DNA from 2 places in the Streptomyces sp. NPDC058796 genome. Region 1 is predicted to be linked to the other one. Evidence: predicted binding sites of a transcription regulator. Region 1 holds the regulator's gene; the other holds the start of a gene.
What was found. Region 1 encodes HspR, which represses chaperone genes until heat shock. Its sites were predicted from a motif close to TTGAGNNNNNNNNNCTCAA; they were not measured.

Region 1 (6,893 bases):
CGCACTGCTGCGCCGCCCGCAGGTGCTGCTGCTCGACGAGGCGACCGCACACCTGGACGGCCTGAGCGAGACCGCGCTGCGCCACACCGTCGAACGGGCCGCCGAGCACTGCACGGTGCTCCTCATCGCCCACCGCCTGTCCACGGTGACCTCCGCCGACCACATGGTGCTGCTCGCCGGCGGCCGGGTGCGCGACCATGGACGGCACGGGGAACTCCTGGGCAGGGACGAGCTGTACCGGGACCTCGCGGCCACCCAACTGACGGCCGCGGGCGCCTGAGAGGACCCCGTACTGACGTACTGACCAACCGTCAGAACCGCACAGCAAAGGAAGACCGCATGGGGCAGGACCCGGCATCCGCGTACGACGACCACGACATCTACGACGGCGGGGACGGCGAGGACGGCGAGGACACGGAGGACAAGCCCGTCCTGGAGACCGTCGCCGAGGACGACCGCTTCGGGACCATAACCGTCCGCCTGGACACCGGGCGTGGCGAGGTCACCGTCGAAGGGGACGCGGTGCCCCGCGTCGAGCTGTACCGCGAGGAGGGGACGGAGACCGACGACCACACCCCCGTCGGCACCCGGGACGGGGACCGGCTGACGCTGACCGTCGGCGGGGAGCCCGCCGTGATCAGCCCCGCCAAGGGGCGCCTGACCCGGCGTTCGTTCGCCGTGGACGTGCGCCACGCGGGCCGCACCTGGCGCCTGGTGCCCGACTCGATCCCCGGCAGCCGCCTGCTGCGCGGTCAGGACCACCTCGGGGACTTCTCCTCCGACGGTGACGGCCGGGTGCTGGCCGAGTGGCGCGAGGACGCCGAACCCGAGGCGCTGGACGCGGCCCTCGGCTACGCGCTGGCCGCCGCGTTCGGCACCGGCGCCCAGCCGATGTGGATGCTGGCCATGGAGGCGGTCGGCGACATGATCCCCGGCTGACACCGGCCCCACCGCACCGCGCGGAGCCCCTCCGGTTTCCTGCCGGAGGGGCTCCGCTTCGTCGTGGTCGCGGAGGTCAGCCGCGTACCTGGCGAATGTCGTCCGCGTACAGGTGCGCCACGATCGCCGCCTCGAACCGCGTGGTGAGGCCCAGCTTGCGCACGATGCTCGCGGTGTGGGCCCGCACCGTGCGCTCCGCGATCCCCAGCCGCCGGGCCAGCCGGCGGTTCTGCTCCCCCGTGGCGAGCAGCAGGAGTACCTCCAGCTCCCGCCCGGTGAGCGCGGAGAAGTCCAGCCCGGAGAGGTCGGGCGCGGCGGGGCGGGCGGAGGTTCCGCTCGTGGAGATGTCGTGCGCCTTGTCCTGTACGGCAACAGCCATGTCGTTCCCCCTGGTTGTGTTCGGACGTGTCGCATTCCGTCGGCTCTTGACCGGCGTACGTCGGTTGGTGTCCGACGGCTCTCAGCCTGCCAAGAGGCGGGGTCCTGGGCACGCCCCGGACACAGCAGCTTGCTGCACCGGCGCGACACCATCCTGCCGACCCCGGCACCGGGTCTTGACCAACGCATTACCCTGGGTGGCGATCATTTCGGTGGATTCCGCTTCGCCGCGGGCCTGACCATCCGCACCCGGCGACGCCTCCACCGGACCGGCCGGTACGCGACGATCACGGGGGAAGGATGAAGAATGAGGGCAGCATGGGCCTGCTGGGGCTCAACGCCATGGAGGAGCGGGTCTATCGCCACTTCCTGAGGTACCCGGGGACCACGGCCGAGGACATTCACCTGCTCTTCGACGCACCGCAGCAGGACGTGCGCGCCGTACTGGACCGCCTGGCCGGACTCGGCCTCCTGAGGCCCGGCGCGCGGGAGGACACCCTGACGGCGGCGGACCCCGAGATCGCGGTCGGCCTGCTCACCGACCGCCGGCTGAGCGAGCTGCACCACGAGTTGCAGCAGGTGACCAGACCCCGCCACCTGGTCGCCGAACTGCGCGCGGAACAGGGCGCGCACCCGCCCGCGGGCGGCGGCGTGGAACGGATGACGGACCTGGCGCAGATCCGGCACCGGATCGACGACCTCGCCTTCTTCGCCCGCCGCGAGATCCTCTCGGTCGAGCCGTACCAGGCGCTCACCCCCGAGAACATCGAGCACGCGCGTCCCCTGGACGCCCGCTGTCTGCGCCGGGGGGTGCGCATACGCAACGTGGTCCTGCGAGAGGCGCTCGACGACCCCGGGACGGCGGCGTACCTGCGCGAACTCGGCTCGCTCGGCGCGGAGATACGGGTCGCGCCGGACATAGCCGAACGCGTCCTCGTCTACGACCGGCACACCGCCCTGGTGCCGACCGACCCCGGGGACACCTCGCGCGGTGCCCTGATCGCCCAGGAACCGGGGCTGGTCGCCGGGCTGTTGTCCCTCTTCGAGAAGATCTGGGACCAGGCCACGGACCTGGACCGGGTGCTCGGGGACCCGCCCGCGGACGACGTCAGCCTCTCGCCGGTGGAACTGGACGTCCTCAGGTCCATGTGCCGCGTCGCCAAGGACGAGATCGGCGCGCGCGAGCTGGGCGTCTCCCTGCGCACCTACCGCCGGCACGTGGCCGACGTCCTGCGCGTCCTGGACGCCAGCAACCGCCCGCACGCGGCGCTGCTGGCCCGGGAGCGGGGCTGGGTGTGACCGTCACGTCACCCGGCCTCCTCCCCGGCCTCGGGCCGCCAGGCGCGCAGCGCCGGGTCCTCCAGGGCACCGGCCAGCCACGCCCGTACGGCGGCGACGGGTGAACCGGCGGGGGGCCGGATCCGCAACTGGATCCGGCCCCCCGTCTCGTCGAGTCGCCAGGAACGCTCCCACTCCCCGGGCAACTTGCCCAGGAGTCTGACCACGGCGGTCGCGGCGGGCGCGGTGCCCGGCTGCCCGCACACCAGCACCAGGTCCTGGAACTCCGTCTCCGTCATCTCTTCCGTCTCACTGCCAGCCGTTGACCGAGGCTTTGACCGACGGTCCGCCGCCCGCGCCCACCGCCGCGCCCAGCGGCAGTGCCACGAGCAGCGCCAGCACGAGCGCCGTGAACCCGGTACCGAAGATCTTGCCCATCCGTGTTCTCCCCCTGTCGTCCATGCCCCCGACTCTGCCAGCGCACGGACGCCCCCTGAAGACGGCTCGCTGTCAGGATGCTGCAGGCGGCGGGGCACTTGCTGTCAGCCGGGTCCGCGCACGCGCGGGGCCCGGGAGTCCCGTAAGGACTCCCGGGCCCCGCCGACGAGTCGCCGTCAGTCCGACTGCTGCCGCTTGGGACGCCACACCACCAGCGCGCTGGTCTGCTGGACCTCCTGGTACGGGACCAGGTCCCGGCGGTACGAGGCGTGCACCGCCGCCTCGCGCTGGCGCATCGCCGTGGCGGCGCCGTCGAGGGCGTCCTGCATCTCGGCCAGGCGCGCCTGAAGGGCGGCGACCTGGTTCTCCAGTTCGATGATGCGCTTGATTCCGGCCAGGTTGATGCCCTCGTCCTGCGACAACTGCTGCACCTGGCGGAGCAGTTCGATGTCGCGGGCCGAGTAGCGCCGGCCGCGCCCGGCCGTGCGGTCCGGGGAGACCAGGCCGAGGCGGTCGTACTGGCGCAGGGTCTGCGGGTGCAGACCGGAGAGCTGGGCAGCCACCGAGATGACGTAGACCGGGGTGTCCTCGGTCAGTTCGTACGGGTTGCGTCGACGACCGTCCATTCCCGTCAAGCTCCCTTCGCGGCCTGGAACAGCTCCGCCCGCGGATCCTCGTCCGCGGTCGCCTCGCGATACGCCTCGAGCGCGTCACGAGCCTTCCCCGTCAGGTCCTTCGGAACACTCACCTCGACGGTGACCAGAAGGTCGCCGCGGGTGCCGTCCTTGCGGACCGCGCCCTTGCCCCGGGCGCGCATGGTGCGGCCGTTGGGCGTGCCCGCCGGCAGCTTCAGCGTGACCGGCGGGCCGCCGAGGGTCGGGACCCGGACCTCGCCGCCGAGGGCCGCCTCCGCGTACGTCACCGGGACGGTGACCGTGAGGTTGTCGCCCCGGCGTCCGAAGACGGGGTGCTCCTTGACGTGCACGACCACGTACAGGTCGCCCGCCGGGCCGCCCCGCTCGCCCGGCGTGCCCTTGCCGCGCAGCCGGATGCGCTGCCCGTCCGACACCCCGGCCGGGATGCGGACCTGCATCGTCCGGGAGGACTTGGCGCGTCCGGAGCCCTTGCAGACGTCGCAGGGGTCCTCGGCGATCAGGCCGCGGCCCTTGCAGTCGGGGCACGGGTCGGTGAGCGAGAAGCCGCCGCCCGAACCCCGGGCGACCTGCCCGGTGCCGACGCAGGTCGGGCACACGCGCGGCGTGCCGTTCTTGTCGCCGGTGCCCGAACAGGCCTTGCAGGGGGCCTGCGAGGACATCCTGAGCGGGACCGTGGCGCCCTCGATGGCCTCGGTGAAGCTGAGGGTGACCTCGGACTCGATGTCCTGGCCCCGGCGCGGCTGGGTGCGCGTGCCGGTGCCGGGTCCGCCGCCGGTGCGGTTGAACAGGCCGCCGAAGACGTCCCCGAGGCCGCCGCCGAAGCCGCCGGCGCCGCCCTGGCCGCCTCCGCCCTGGGCGCCGCCTCCGAAGAGGTCGCCCAGGTCGAAGTTGAAGGTGCCGCCGCCCGCGCCCGGCCCCGGGCGGAAACCGCCGTTGCCGAAGAGGGCGCGGGCCTCGTCGTACTCCTTGCGCTTCTTGGGATCACCGAGGATGTCGTTGGCCTCGGAGATCTCCTTGAAGCGCTCCTCCGCCTTGACGTTTCCCTTGTTGGCGTCCGGGTGGTTCTCGCGGGCGAGCTTCCGGTACGCCTTCTTGATCTCGGCCTCGGTGGCGTCCTTGGGGACGCCGAGAACCTTGTAGTAGTCCTTCTCGATGAAGTCCTTGGTACTCATCCCCGACGTCCCTCCTCTCGGGCCTTATCCGTCACTTCGAGCTCAGCCCTCGTCCGGGCCACCGCTCTCCTTGGCCCCGGGGTCACCGGTGTTCTCCGCGGAGCCGGAGCCGTCCTTGGCCTCGGTGCCCTCCTCGGCCGGCTTGACCGTCTGGGCGCCGGGCTGCGGCTCCGCCACCGCCACCCGTGCGGGGCGGATGGTGCGCTCGCCGATCCGGTACCCGGGCTGCAGGATCGCCACGCAGGTCGTCTCCGTGACGTCCGGTGCGTAGGAGTGCATCAGGGCCTCGTGGATCGTCGGGTCGAAGGGCTCGCCCTCCTTGCCGAACTGCTGGAGGCCCATCTTGGCGATGACCGACTCCAGCGACTCCGCGACCGACTTGAAGCCGCCGACGACCTCGCCGTGCTCCCGGGCGCGGCCGATGTCGTCGAGCACGGGAAGCAGCTCGGACAGGAGGTTCGCCACGGCGATCTCCTTGACCGCGACGCGGTCCCGCTCCACCCGGCGGCGGTAGTTCTGGTACTCGGCCTGGAGGCGCTGGAGGTCGGCCGTGCGCTCGTTGAGCGCCGTGCGCGTCTGGTCCAGCTGGGCCACCAGGCCCGCGTTCTCGCTCGCGTCCCCGGCCGGGGCCGCCCCCTCTTCGGAGGCGGCCTGCGGCTCGGCGTCTTCAGGGGCGGCGCCGGAGGGGACGTCGGGCTTCTCGTCGAAACCCGGGGTCTCCTCCGTCACGCGGCACCGTCCTTGCGCTCGTCGTCCACGATCTCGGCGTCGACGACGTCGTCGTCGGCACCCTTGTCACCGGCCTGGGCGCCCGCGCCGGGGGCCTCGCCGCCGGCGGCCTGCGCGCCCTGGGCGTCGGCGTACATCGCCTGGCCCAGCTTCTGCGAGACGGCGGCGACCTTCTCGGTGGCGGTGCGGATCTCGGCCGTGTCCTCGCCCTTGAGCTTCTCCTTCAGCTCGGCGACGGCGGACTCGACCTCGGTCTTCACCTCACCGGGGACCTTTTCCTCGTTGTCCTTGAGGAACTTCTCCGTCTGGTAGACGAGCTGCTCGCCCTGGTTGCGGGACTCGGCGGCCTCGCGGCGGGCGTGGTCCTCCTCCGCGTACTTCTCGGCCTCCTGGCGCATCCGGTCGACCTCGTCCTTCGGCAGCGAGGAGCCGCCGGTGACGGTCATCTTCTGCTCCTTGCCGGTGCCCAGGTCCTTCGCCGTGACGTGCATGATGCCGTTGGCGTCGATGTCGAAGGCGACCTCGATCTGCGGGACGCCGCGCGGCGCCGGCGGCAGACCGGTCAGCTCGAACATGCCGAGCTTCTTGTTGTACGCCGCGATCTCGCGCTCGCCCTGGTAGACCTGGATCTGCACGGAGGGCTGGTTGTCCTCGGCGGTGGTGAAGATCTCCGAACGCTTCGTCGGGATCGTCGTGTTCCGCTCGATCAGCTTGGTCATGATGCCGCCCTTGGTCTCGATGCCGAGGGACAGCGGGGTGACGTCGAGGAGCAGGACGTCCTTGACCTCGCCCTTGAGGACACCGGCCTGCAGGGCGGCGCCGATGGCGACGACCTCGTCCGGGTTGACGCCCTTGTTGGCGTCCTTGCCGCCGGTCAGCTCCTTGACGAGCTCCGCGACGGCGGGCATGCGGGTGGAGCCGCCGACGAGGACGACGTGGTCGATCTCGGACAGCTGGATGCCGGCGTCCTTGATGACGTTGTGGAACGGCGTCTTGCAGCGCTCCAGCAGGTCGGCGGTCAGCTGCTGGAACTGGGCGCGGGTGAGCTTCTCGTCCAGGTGCAGCGGGCCCTCGGCGGAGGCCGTGATGTAGGGCAGGTTGATCGAGGTCTCGGTGGACGAGGACAGCTCGATCTTCGCCTTCTCGGCGGCCTCGCGCAGGCGCTGGAGCGCCATCTTGTCCTTGGAGAGGTCCACGCCGTGGCCGGACTGGAACTGCTTGACCAGGTAGTCGACGACGCGCTGGTCCCAGTCGTCGCCACCGAGGTGGTTGTCACCGTTGGTGGCCTTCACCTCGACGACGC
Region 2 (6,893 bases), on a different contig from region 1:
CGCTTCACAAGATGGTGGACAGCGGGAATCAAGGCTACGCCTCCCCGGCCCGGAAGGTCAGACCGGGCCCGTTCATCGTCGCGTAAGTCACATCGCAGACTGCGTTTCGGCGCTGGAAATGGCGGGAAACAAGCGAGGTTCCGTTGCGTGTGGGAAGGGGAGACCGCGACCCGGCGCCGGGAAAACGCGGGCCTGTGCCTGATCACACGTGTCCGTCAGCGCGGACACCAGTGGATCTTGGCGCTCCGCTTCGAACCCTACGTCAACTCGGAGTCGTCGGCAGGCCCGGAAGAGTGATGAGAATCCGGCAGCCCCGCTCGGATTCGGCCACGCCGATCCGGCCGCCGTGCAGATCCACCGCCCAGCGGGCGATCGCCAGGCCGAGACCGGTGCCGCCGTCGCTGCCCGGACCGTGCGGCCGGGACACCGAACCCCGGTTGAACCGCTCGAACACCCGGCGCCACTCCGAGCGCGGAATGCCGGGCCCCTCGTCGAGGACCTCCAGCTCCAGCGACTCGGGGAACTCGCCGCGCCGCGCCCTGACCGTCACCCGGCCGTGGGGCGGACTGTGCTTCACGGCGTTGTCGATGAGGTTGGCGACGACCTGGTGGATGCGTTCGGGATCGGCGTGCACGGTGAGGTCGGACGGGAACACGTCGAGCGCCAGGTGCACGTCGGTGCGGGTGTGGCTGCCGGACCCGGAGGCGATGCCCGCGCGTGCGGAGGCGACCATGTTGGCCTCCTTCAGTACACCCGACAGGTACGGCCACACCTCGAAGCGCCGCTTGCGCAGCGGTACGACGCCGTTGTCCAGGCGGGAGAGGTCCAGCAGCGTCTCCACCAGCCGGCCGAGCCGCTCGGTCTGCGCGAGCGCCGTGCGCATCGTCTCCGGATCGGCCTCGGTGACCCCGTCGACGATGTTCTCCAGCACCGCCCGCAGGCCCGCGATGGGGGTGCGCAGCTCGTGCGAGACGTTCGCGACCAGCTCCTTGCGCTGGAGGTCCTGGGCCTCCAGGTCGTCGGCCATGCGGTTGATGGTGACGGCCAGGTCGCCCAGTTCGTCGCGGCGGTTCTCGCGCACCCGGCGGGTGTAGTCGCCGTGCGAGATGGACCGGGCCACGGCGTTCATCTCGTCCAGCGGCGCGGTCAGCGAGTGCGCCACGAACTGGGTGATCAGCAGTGTGGCGATCATCGAGAAGACGGTGATGAAGCGCAGCTCCGTCTTGGTGTGCACCGCGATCACCGACAGCCCGGTGGTGATCAGCACCGACGTGACGACCAGCGCGCCCAGCTTGGTCTTGATCGAGAACGGGCGTACGCCGCCCCAGGGGTCCCCGGTTCTCCGGGGGCCGGGGCTCCTCCGTGCGGCATCCCGCCCTCGGCTCATGGCGTCGGCGTCTCCAGCGCGTACCCCACGCCGTGCACCGTGCGGATGCGCTCGGCGCCGATCTTGCGGCGCAGTGCCTTGATGTGGCTGTCGACGGTCCGGGTGCCGGAGGCGTCCGCCCAGTCCCAGACCTCGGCGAGCAGCTGTTCGCGGGAGAGCACCGCGCGGGGCGTGTTCGCCAGGCAGACCAGCAGGTCGAACTCGGTCGGCGTGAGGTGCACGTCCTCGCTGCGCACCCGCACCCGGCGCTGCGCGTGGTCGATCTCCAGTTCGCCGAGGCGCAGGATGCCGCTGCGCGGCGTGGAGGCGGCCACCACCGCCCGCTCCACCCGGCGCAGCAGCACGTGCACGCGCGCGGCCAGCTCGCGCATGGAGAACGGCTTGGTCATGTAGTCGTCGGCGCCCACGCCGAGGCCGACCAGCATGTCCGTCTCGTCGTCCCGCGCGGTGAGCATCAGCACCGGCACCGGCCGCTGGGCCTGCACACGCCGGCAGACCTCCAGGCCGTCGAAGCCGGGCAGCATGATGTCGAGGATCAGCAGGTCGGGCTGCCAGGCCTCGGCCGTGTCGACCGCGGCCGGCCCGTCGCCCGCCGTTTGCACCAGGAACCCCTCGGCGCGCAGGCGGGTCGCGATGGCGTCGACGATCGTCTGGTCGTCCTCGACCACCAGCACCCGCCGCTGGGCGCCCTGCGTCGCCGTCGCCGTGCCGTTGTGGGAGGTCTGTGTCTGCTCCATCGCCCGCCCCTGAGGTGTGCTTACCGGAATCAGTGGGGTGATCCCTGTTCTGCGCATGACTGCGATTGACGCTTGAATGAGCGCGTCAGGGCAGCAGCGTACGGGGATCGGCCGCGCCTTTGCTATCCAGGCCCGACGGCGAGGTGGACGACGTCCGGAACGCCCCGGGCAACGGGGATCTCTTCGGTACGCACCTGCTGGAACCCGGCATTACGCAAGGTTTCTTCGAATTCCGGAGAGGGCTGGGCGGACCATACGGCGAGCACCCCGCCGGGCCTCAACACCCGTGCGCAGCCCGCCAGTCCGGCCGGTGCGTACAGCCCGTCGTTGTCCTCGGTGACGGTCCAGCCGGGGCCGTTGTCGATGTCCAGGCAGAGCGCGTCGTACGTGTCGGAAGTCTCATTGACGTAACGGACCAGATCCGATTCGACGACCTCCGTGCGGGGGTCGGCCATCGCCTCGGCGGAGAGTTCCGCCAGGGGGCCGCCCCGGTGCCAGTCGATGACGGCCCGCTCGCGTTCGACGACCGCGATCCTGCCCCAGCGCGGGTCGGCGGCCGCGTGGGCGAGCGAGAAGCCGACGCCGAGACCGCCGATGAGCAGGTGCGGTGCGGACCGCCCGCCGGAGGCGGCGAGCGCCTCGGCCGCGGCGTCGACCAGCCGCCGCTCCGAGCGTCCGTCGGAGGTGTCCATCAGGAAGCAGCCGTTCGCGATGATCTGCAGCAGCGCCCCGTGCCGGCGCAGGACGACCTCGCCGTGCGGGCCCTCGCGGCGGTCCAGCACTTCGGGGACGTCGTGGGAGGAAGTGATGGGCATCGGCCCATCCTGGCAAAGGAATGCCGGGCGGCTCGTCGGTGCTCTCCCGGAAGGCGGGGCCGTCGTGGCTTGATCGCTCAGAGCGAACAGGCTTTGGGGAACAATCGGGGACTCCCTTTCATTGAGTCGGTGTAACTCAACTTGACTGCCGAAGGGGAGATCATGGCTGCTGAGTCCGACGCCTTCACACCGCTCACCCTGCCCGTGCTGCCGCTCGACGACGAAGTGGTGCTGCCCGGGATGGTCGTCCCCCTGGACCTGAGCGACGCCGAGGTACGGGCCGCGGTGGAGGCCGCCCAGGCCGCCGCCAGGTCCGAGCCCGGCAAGCCCCGGGTGCTCCTCGTCCCACGCGTCGACGGCACCTACGCCAAGACCGGCGTCCTGGGCACCGTCGAGCAGGTCGGCCGCCTCGCCGACGGTGACCCGGGCGCCCTGATCCGAGGCCGGCACCGGGTGAGCATCGGCGCCGGCACCACCGGCCCCGGCGCCGCCCTGTGGGTCGAGGGCACCCGCGTCGACGAGGCCGTGCCCGACCCGCTGCCCGGCCAGGTCACCGAGCTGGTGAAGGAGTACAAGGCGCTGGCCACCGCCTGGCTGCGCAAGCGCGGCGCCTGGCAGGTGGTGGACCGCGTCCAGGCCATCGAGGACGTCTCCGCGCTCGCCGACAACTCCGGCTACTCGCCCTTCCTCAACACCGAGCAGAAGGTCGAACTGCTGGAGACCGCCGACCCGGTCGAGCGCCTGAGGCTCGCCACCCGGCAGCTGCGCGACCACCTCGCCGAGCAGGACGTCGCCGAGACGATCGCCAAGGACGTCCAGGAGGGCGTCGACAAGCAGCAGCGCGAGTTCCTGCTGCGCCGCCAGCTCGAAGCCGTGCGCAAGGAACTGCGCGAGCTCAACGGCGAACAGGAGGGCGAGGAGTCCGACGACTACCGGGCCCGCGTCGAGGCGGCCGATCTCCCCGAGAAGGTCCGTGAGGCCGCGCTCAAGGAGGTCGACAAGCTGGAGCGGTCCTCCGACCAGTCGCCGGAGGGCTCCTGGATCCGCACCTGGCTCGACACGGTCCTGGAGATGCCGTGGAGCGAGCGGACCGAGGACGCCTACGACATCCAGGGCGCCCAGGCCGTGCTCGACGCCGAGCACGCGGGCCTTCAGGACGTGAAGGAGCGGATCACCGAGTACCTGGCGGTGCGCAAGCGGCGCGGCGACCGGGGCCTCGGCGTCGTCGGCGGACGGCGGGGCGGCGCGGTCCTGGCCCTGGTCGGCCCGCCCGGCGTCGGCAAGACGTCGCTCGGCGAGTCCGTCGCCCACGCGATGGGCCGCAAGTTCGTCCGCGTCGCCCTCGGCGGCGTCCGCGACGAGGCCGAGATCCGCGGCCACCGGCGTACCTACGTCGGCGCGCTGCCCGGCCGGATCGTGCGGGCGATCAAGGAGGCCGGCTCGATGAACCCGGTCGTCCTCCTCGACGAGATCGACAAGGTGGGCTCCGACTTCCGGGGCGACCCGGCCGCCGCCCTGCTGGAAGTCCTCGACCCGGCGCAGAACCACACCTTCCGGGACCACTACCTGGAGGTCGAGCTGGACCTGTCCGACGTGGTCTTCCTCGCCACCGCCAATGTCCTGGAAGCCATCCCGGAGGCCCTGCTCGACCGCATGGAGCTGGTCCGCCTCGACGGCTACACCGAGGACGAGAAGATCGTCATCGCCCGCGACCACCTGCTCCCGCGCCAGCTGGAGCGGGCCGGACTCGACGGGGACGAGGTGAAGGTCGAGGAGGGCGCGCTGCGCAAGCTGGCCGGCGAGTACACCCGCGAGGCGGGCGTGCGCACCCTGGAGCGCTCCATCGCCCGGCTGCTGCGCAAGGTCGCCGCCCAGCACGAACTGGGCGAGCGGGAGCTGCCCTTCACGGTCACCGAGGACGACCTGCGCGCCCTGATCGGCCGGCCGCACCACGTGCCCGAGTCCGCCCAGGACCCGGCCGAGCGCCGCACCTCGGTGCCGGGCGTGGCCACCGGTCTGGCGGTCACCGGCGCGGGCGGTGACGTCCTGTACGTCGAGGCGTCGCTGGCCGACCCGGAGACGGGCGCGGCGGGCCTGACCCTGACCGGTCAGCTCGGCGACGTGATGAAGGAGTCGGCGCAGATCGCGCTGAGCTTCCTGCGCAGCAGGGGTGCCGAGCTGGAGCTGCCGGTGGCCGACCTGAAGGACCGGGGCGTGCACATCCACTTCCCGGCGGGCGCGGTCCCCAAGGACGGGCCGAGCGCGGGCATCACCATGACCACGGCGCTGGCCTCACTGCTCTCCGGGCGGCTGGTCCGCACGGACGTGGCGATGACCGGTGAGGTCTCGCTGACCGGCCGGGTGCTGCCGATCGGCGGGGTCAAGCAGAAGCTGCTCGCGGCGCACCGGGCGGGCGTCACCACGGTGATCATCCCCAAGCGCAACGAGCCCGACCTGGACGACGTCCCGGCGGAGGTGCTGGACAAGCTCGACGTCCACGCCGTCACCGACGTCCGGCAGGTCCTGGAACTGGCGCTCGCACCGGCGACGAACGGTGCCGAGCGGGAGGTTCCGGTCGCGGCGTGACGGGCCACGCGGCCGGATGAGTGAAGGGAAGGGGCCCGGACTCCACGCGGAGTCCGGGCCCTCGCCGTACGCGCCGGGAACGTCAGCCGTTCGCGAGCGCCCGGACCCGGTCCAGGGCTCCGTTGAACTTGTTGTGGTCCCCGACCGTCGGCCCGGACGAGGTGTACTGCCACATCGTGTAGTACGGCCAGCCCGCCGGCAGCGTCCCCACCGTCGAGGCGTACCGGGCGATCCACAGCGGGTTGTTCGCGGCGAAGCCGCCGTAGTTGCCGGTGCACTGGGTCCACCAGCTGGTGGCCGTGTAGATCACGGCGTCGCGGCCGGTGCGGGCCTTGTAGGTGTTCAGGAAGTCGCGGATCCAGGAGACCATCTGGCTCTGCGTCTTGCCGTAGCAGGTGGCCCCGTACGGGTTCCACTCGATGTCCAGCGCGCCCGGCAGCGTCTTGCCGTCGCGGGACCAGCCGCCGCCGTGGTCGACGAAGTAGTTGGCCTGGGCGGCGCCGCTCGTCGTGTCCGGCGTGGCGAAGTGGTACGCCCCGCGGATCATGCCGACGTTGTACGAGCCGTTGTACTGCTGGGCGAAGTACGGGTTGGTGTAGTACGTCCCCTCGGTGGCCTTGACGTAGGCCCACTTGACCCCGCTGTTCCACAGGGTCGACCAGGCGACGTTGCCCTGGTGGCTGGAGACGTCCACGCCCTCCGTCTGGACGGCGCGGCCGGGGACGGGCGTGCCGTGCTGTCCGTCGTGCTCCACGACGCCCATGCCCATGTGGGCGGACCCGCGCGGCGGGGTGTCGGCGGCCGACGAGGAGTGGGCGGGGACGGCGAACAGCAGGGAGAACGCGGCGAGCAGAGTCCCGGTGACGGCGAAGCGCCGCCCGCGGGCCGATCCCGATCTGTGCACGAGCATGACGTGCCTCCGATGGCTCGGTGGTGCTCGGTGGGGGATGCGCGGGTGGGGAGAGACCGTGCGGGGCGTACGCGCCGAGGTGGCGTGCGCATGCCATCCGCTTGTCCCGGAGGGAACGCTACGCACGTAGAACGCCGGGTGGAAGAGGGACCGGGAGCCGCCGTTGGTCTAAGCCTGCGAAATACTTGCCGAGCTGCGGCGATGGCGCCTTGTGGCGGAAACTTTCAGGACCGGGAAAATCGAGGCAGGGGCTGACGTGCACGAGGACGGGAACGGCGACGGTCGCGGAGTCGAATCCGCGGTGTCCGGCAGTGGTGTGAACCAACCGGAGTTCCTGGCGCTGGAGCGGGAGTTGACCGTCCTGCTGCGACGGGCCCGGGCCAACCAGGGCGAGATGGCCCGCGAGGTCCACCCGGACCTGGAGTCGTCCGCGTACGGCCTCCTCGTGCGGCTCGGCG

Region 2: a site for HspR is predicted at 3,061-3,079, ahead of lon (endopeptidase La). Genes of this name have one in related genera too.

The regions. Positions count from the first base shown of each region.
Region 1 covers NZ_JBHYOP010000003.1:406,779-413,671, reverse strand. Annotated here, with positions in the region: gene ACFW47_RS10605 (ABC transporter ATP-binding protein) at 1-280, shown strand, start outside; gene ACFW47_RS10600 (hypothetical protein) at 340-939, shown strand; gene ACFW47_RS10595 (response regulator transcription factor) at 1,016-1,318, opposite strand; gene ACFW47_RS10590 (helix-turn-helix transcriptional regulator) at 1,636-2,616, shown strand; gene ACFW47_RS10585 (hypothetical protein) at 2,625-2,894, opposite strand; gene ACFW47_RS10580 (hypothetical protein) at 2,905-3,033, opposite strand; gene ACFW47_RS10575 (heat shock protein transcriptional repressor HspR) at 3,210-3,659, opposite strand; gene dnaJ (molecular chaperone DnaJ) at 3,665-4,861, opposite strand; gene grpE (nucleotide exchange factor GrpE) at 4,904-5,590, opposite strand; gene dnaK (molecular chaperone DnaK) at 5,587-6,893, opposite strand, start outside.
Region 2 covers NZ_JBHYOP010000015.1:9,187-16,079, forward strand. Annotated here, with positions in the region: gene ACFW47_RS30945 (sensor histidine kinase) at 263-1,387, opposite strand; gene ACFW47_RS30950 (response regulator transcription factor) at 1,384-2,124, opposite strand; gene ACFW47_RS30955 (spermidine synthase) at 2,247-2,939, opposite strand; gene lon (endopeptidase La) at 3,102-5,525, shown strand; gene ACFW47_RS30965 (lysozyme) at 5,608-6,435, opposite strand; gene ACFW47_RS30970 (MarR family winged helix-turn-helix transcriptional regulator) at 6,692-6,893, shown strand, end outside.